Regions from separate parts of the Gemella taiwanensis genome, predicted to be linked through region 2. Evidence: riboswitches for the same ligand, from Rfam matches in the RefSeq annotation. Region 2 holds a riboswitch; the other holds the start of a gene.
The links. A riboswitch is a leader RNA that binds a small molecule or an ion and turns the genes downstream of it on or off. The one in region 2 is predicted to bind FMN.
Positions count from the first base shown of each region.

Region 1: linked by a shared signal. The riboswitch ahead of ribD (bifunctional diaminohydroxyphosphoribosylaminopyrimidine deaminase/5-amino-6-(5-phosphoribosylamino)uracil reductase RibD) and the one ahead of ACWOA3_RS07705 (ECF transporter S component) in region 2 are both predicted to bind FMN.

Region 1 is NZ_JBSMTL010000008.1:35,892-39,110, forward strand. It holds gene ACWOA3_RS06490 (riboflavin synthase) at 1-197, opposite strand, end outside; gene ribD (bifunctional diaminohydroxyphosphoribosylaminopyrimidine deaminase/5-amino-6-(5-phosphoribosylamino)uracil reductase RibD) at 182-1,252, opposite strand; FMN riboswitch at 1,418-1,542, opposite strand; gene ACWOA3_RS06500 (sodium-dependent transporter) at 1,705-3,048, opposite strand.
Region 2 is NZ_JBSMTL010000012.1:33,996-37,214, forward strand. It holds gene glmS (glutamine--fructose-6-phosphate transaminase (isomerizing)) at 1-1,638, shown strand, start outside; FMN riboswitch at 1,762-1,874, shown strand; gene ACWOA3_RS07705 (ECF transporter S component) at 2,082-2,642, shown strand; gene ACWOA3_RS07710 (DUF1310 family protein) at 2,779-3,135, opposite strand.

The DNA.
Region 1 (3,219 bases), on a different contig from region 2:
TCGGGCATAATATCAACGGTGAATTGTGATGAACTTTTTTGGACACATGTCAAGCATACTCCATTTACTGCCATACTATCACCAATTTTATATGTTTCTAGTAAGTTTTTAGTTGCTTGTATTGTTAATTTTATACTGTGACTTGATTTTATTATTTTTACTATTTTCCCTTGTTCTTTTATTAATCCTGTAAACATTGACTTTCTTTCCTTCCTGAGATTCTTATATCTTCACCGAGTTTTATTACATTAATATCGTGTAAAGTGATTTTTTCATTAGTAGTTCTATCACTACTAAATGATGAAGTATTGTTTCCTCCTAAGAGTGTAGGGGAAATATATGAAATCACTTCATCCCAATAACCACTAGCAAGGAATTGATCATGTATACAAGGACCGCCTTCTACGTAAACTGACTGTATACCAAGTTTTGCAATCTCAGTAAGAATTTCTTTTATTGTAAAGTCGTTAGGGGTAACGATAGTTACATGCGAAGGTAAGTCTTCATTTTTATGTTTTGAAAAAACTATAACGTCAGAAGAATCGTCTTTAAAGAGATTTAGTTCTTTATGTTGAAAAATTGAACCTTCTTTGTCTAATACTATTCTTTTCGGTGGATATAACGAAGTATTGGCTCCAGTTAATTTTGGATTGTCTATTAATACAGTTTTTGCTCCAACGAGAATAGCTTGATAATTATCACGTTCATTTCTAACGAAGTCATATACTTCTTTTCCTGTTATTTGAGTTCTTTCATTAGTAAAGGCTAATTTTCCATCAAGACTGGTAGCTTGTTTTAAGACTACATAAGGTCTTTTTTGTGTGTGGAATAAATTGTAAGCATAATTTAGATTATAAGCTTCTTTTTCCAAGATACCAGTTATAACTTCAATTCCATTATCACGTAAGAATTTAATTCCCTTTCCACTAACTATTGGATTAGGGTCTAATTGAGCAACAACAACTTTAGAGATTCCCATTTTCAATATAGTTTCTGTACAAGGAGGTTGTTTTCCTTTGTGGTTACATGGTTCTAATGTGACATATAGAGTTGAATTAAATATTTTTTCAGGAGTTTTGCAAGTAGAAATAGCATTTTTTTCAGCATGTTCACAACCGTAACGAAGGTGTGAACCTCTTGCGACAATTTTATTATCTTTTACTATAATTGCACCAACTAGAGGATTGGTATGTGTATATTTTGCACCACGCTTAGCCTCTAATAGAGCAAGATTCATAAAATATTCATGCATAGTATCAACTCCTTTATAAAAATAAAACCCCGATTATATTTGATGATTCAAATAATCGGGATTGATGGTTTGTTTATTATTCGATAAAAAGCCCTGAATGTATAATTATAATACATTCTAGGTTGTATATTATCAGTAGTATTAGATATATTTATCTTAATGCTATAATTTCTTCTCCCATCCAGACTATACTGTCGGTTCTGGAATCTCACCAGATCAGCTTGCGCTCACGGACTTCTAGAAAACTAGTCACCGCCGGTTGGGAATTACACCCTACCCCGAAGAAATATTTAATTCATGACTTAATGATAGCACTATTGAAAACGCATGTCAATAATTAAAGTTTATTTATAAAAAATATTTAAAACAATATAAAAAAAATAAGAGTGATTCAACAGATAGTATTTCTACGAAATCGGTATTTGAATCACTCCTAATAATTTTAAATTATATTATAAAAATTGCGCTAAGCAAACGATAAGAATAATAACTGGTAGTATGTATCTTAATAGGAATAGCCATGTTCTGAATAATACTAGGCTTGTTTTGTTATTCTCGTTAATGTGTAATTGCTCTTTGGCAACTTTTTTGTCTAGTACATATCCGGTGAATATTGATAATGCTAAGCAACCAAGTGGCATAAGTATATTAGATACTAAGAAGTCCATTAAATCGAAAACTGTTTTTCCGAATATTAATGTATCAGATAATGAACCGTAAGATAGAGCAGAAGGAATTCCAACTATGAAAGTTAAGATTCCGATGATTACACTGAATTTAGTACGGTTAGTATTTTTTTGGTTAGTAATATTTCCTACATTGATTTCTAACATAACTACAGATGAAGTAATAGTAGCGAATAAGAATAATATTAAGAATAAAATGTAGAAAATTTTACCGAATGCCATATTGTTGAATAATTGTGGTAATACGATGAATAATAAACTCGGTCCACCTTCAGATTCCATTCCGAATGAACTCATAGCTGGAAAGATTGCCAATCCAGCCATTATAGAAACGGCAATGTTCATTAATACAACCGAAACACCTGATTGAACCAGGTTAGTTCTTCTATCAAGGTATGATGCATAAGTTAACATAGCTGTAACCCCGATAGAAAGAGCGAAGAACGATTGACCAAGTGCGAATAAAATACCAGAGCTTGTGATTTTAGAAAAATCAGGTTTTAAGAAGGAAGTTACTCCACTCATTGCATTTGGTAATGTTAATGATCTTGCGATAATTACTAAGAATATGATGAATAATAGTGGCATCATGATTTTTGATGCTTTTTCAATACCTTTTTGAACACCACGAGATACTATAAGAATATTTAATAAGATGAATAAAGCCTGAGCTCCTAATGCAATCCAAGTATTTGAGATAACACTAGTGAATAGGGCTGCGTGATTACCAGTAGCATGAAGCCCAAGAGCATCAGCAATTGAAATACCTAAGTATACTAAAATCCATCCACCAATAACACTATAGAATGATAGTAAGATGAATAGGGCGAATCCACCGATATAACCAATAATATTATAATTTTTGTTTTTTCCTAGTTTACCAAAAGTTCTGATGGCTGAAACTCCAGCGCCACGACCAAGTACGAATTCAGCAAGAAGTAGTGGTAGTCCAATTAAAAGAGTGAAGATAAGGAAGACTAGTAAGAATCCACCTCCACCATTTGCTGCGGTCATGTATGGGAATTTCCATACAGCTCCAAGACCTATCGCAGATCCCGCTGAAGCAAGTATGAAACCTATTTTAGAACTCCATTTTGAATTTTCTGACATAAAATTTTTCCTCCTATTAATTGTTAAAAAAATAAAAGCTATTTAGAAAATACTAAATAGCTTTTAAAATATATATAATACTATACTCAAGGCCATTTAGTATTTTTACCAATGGCCTGAAAACATGTTTAACTAGCCATTGTAGACATCGTTGCACTTATATCTACAATG
Region 2 (3,219 bases):
GCCCTAATCCCTGGAGATCTTCACCTAGAATTAGGTATTGGTCATACACGTTGGGCTACTCACGGTGGAGTAAACGTAACTAACTCTCACCCTCACCAAAGCTTTAACAAACGTTTCATCTTAGTTCACAACGGAGTTATCGAAAACTTCCAAGAACTTAAAGATAGATTTTTCAAAGATGTAGAACTTGTTTCTGAAACTGATACTGAAGTTATCGTTCAATTAGTTCAAATATACAGTGATCGTGGTCTTGAAACTAAAGAAGCTTTCAAAAAAGCTGTATCTAAATTACAAGGATCTTATGCACTTTGTTTAATCGACACAGAAGATAAAGACACTTTATATGTAGCAAAAAACAAAAGTCCACTTCTTATTGGACTAGGAGAAGAAAATAAAAACTATGTTGGTAGTGATGCTTTAGCAATGATTAAGTACACTAACAACTTCTTAGAAATCAACGATGGTGAAATTGTTATCGTGAAAAAAGATAGCGTAACTATCGAAGATAAAGAAGGTAACGTTGTAGAACGTGAAAGTTTCTCAACTAACTTAAACGCTGGAGAAATTGATAAAGGTATCCACGAGCATTACATGATTAAAGAGATTCATGAGCAAGTAGGAGCTATGCGTAATATCATCTCTCACTACTTTGATGGACATGATGTAAATATTGACAGTGAAATTATTAACAACGTAAAAGATGCGGATAGACTATACATCATCGGATGTGGTACAAGTTATAACGCTGGTTTAGTAGGAAGAAACTACTTCGAAAAATGGGCTGGTATCCCAACAGAGGTACACCTAGCATCAGAATTTGCTTATAACGTACCATTATTATCTAAAAAACCAATGTTCATCTTCCTTTCTCAATCAGGAGAAACAGCTGACCTTCGTGCAGTATTAACAAAATTACGCAGCATAAATGAAGATTATAAATTCTTAGTACTTACTAACGTTGATGCGTCAACTCTATCTCGTGAATGTGACTACACATTATTACTTCACGCAGGTGTTGAAATTGCGGTTGCATCTACTAAAGCATACACTGCTCAAATCGCAACATTAAGCATACTAGCTTACGAAGTAGCAAAACAACTTTCAAAACAACCTAAATTTGATATCGAGCAAGAATTATCAGTAATTACTTCAGCAATCGAATCAATCTTAGATGATACAAAAACTATCAAAGACTTAGCTAAAAACTTATTCACTGAACGTAATGCATTCTATATTGGACGTGGAATCGACTACTATAGTGCATGTGAAGCAGCTTTAAAACTTAAAGAAGTTTCTTACATTCAAACAGAAGGTTTTGCCGGAGGAGAATTAAAACACGGTACAATCGCTCTTATCGAAGAAAGAACACCAGTTGTAGCTCTTATCACAAGTGCAAAACTTGACTTAAATACACGTAGTAACGTAAGTGAAGTAGCTAGCCGTGGAGCTAATACTCTAATCATTACATTAGAAAAATTAGCACGTGAAGGTGACTATGCGATTCCTAACGTAAACGAAGATCTTGCTCCAATCGCAAGTATCGTTGTTACACAATTATTCGCATACTATGCAGCTTATACTAAAGGTTTAGATGTGGATAAACCACGTAACCTTGCTAAATCAGTAACAGTAGAATAATAAATAATTTAAGTAGCTCGGAAGATTTATTTCTGGGCTACTTTTATCTATTCAAAAAAGTTAAGCCTTTTCTCTTTACAAACTTTAGTCTTAGGTTTATAATAAACCTATAATAAATAATTAAATTATCTTCGGGGCAGGGTGAAATTCCCGACCGGCGGTTAAAGTCCGCGAGCGCAAGCTGATTTGGTGAAATTCCAAAACCGACAGTACAGTCTGGATGATAGAAGATATAGAATTAATAAACTTGCACATATAACCTTACTACGTATGTATATTTGTCATACAATGTATTGTGCAATGCTTATTTTTCATACCTTTCAGTCCCGCTTTAAAATTTTTAAAGTGGTGTTTTTTATATCTGATATAGATTTGAAATTCACCGTATTAAAAATTGTATTGCGGTTATTTTTTGCCTATGAAGATAGGAAAGAGGATTTAATATGTATAAAAAAAATGTTCATTCACTTATTTTAAGTGGAATGCTTGCAGTTATTGCTCTACTTCTATCTTTTTTTAGTTTTGCTGTGCCATTCTTGCCACCATTTCTAAAATTTGATTTCACATTTATCCCGCTGTTCATGGCGTTGTTATTATTAGGTTATAAAGATGCACTTTTAGTGTCATTCTTAAAAAACTTCCTACACTTCGCATTATTATCACATGAGCCAATCGGATCAATTGCTAATATCGTTGTAGAATTTACTTTCATTAGCATTATCGTATTCTTCTACAAAAAAGGTACTGCAAAAACAATCATCGGTGGTATCTTAGGTACTTTAGCTATTACATTATTCATGTCATTACTTAACTACTTCGTGTTACTTCCAGCATATGGATATATTATGAATCTAGCAGACATCGTGACTAACGTGAAAACAATCGTAACGGCTGGTATTATACCATTCAACCTACTTAAAGGTGCTTTAATAACATTCTTATTCTTCGTTACTAAGAGTGTTTATAAATCAATACCAACAAGTATTCGCAGTCGTTTTGCATAAAAATAAAACTAAACAATTAATTTAACCATGAAAAATTCCTCCATTACATTCACCTTACTGTAATGGAGGATTCCTTTTTTATTATTTCTTAGGAAATATTTTATTCCAAAAATTATTTTTACACCCTACAATTATCTTATTCACTCAATAGTTCATCTAATTTTTCCGAATGTGCTACTTCTTCTACATTCACATCTTTTTCATCGAGTACCGTATCAATATTTATTTTTTCATCATTATTAACTATTAATCTAGCATAAATTTTTTCTCCAACACTTCTTATACTCTCATAATCAATCTTATAATCTTTTATTTTCGACTTCGCCGTAAATGCCAATTTATCTTTTTCTAAAATTATTTTCTCATAAAAACCACGTGCATCTGCAGTTTTTACGACTCTAACTATTTCTTTATACTTAGGATTATTTTTCATATAAATAACTCCACCTACAGCAGCCATAAATGTTATTGCTCCTAATATTTTCTTTCTCACTTAAACACTTCCTCCTTTTTACAACTACCAATCGGAGATTTTAAAACTCCCTTATTAGTGTACTTTTTAGTTATCTTATATATT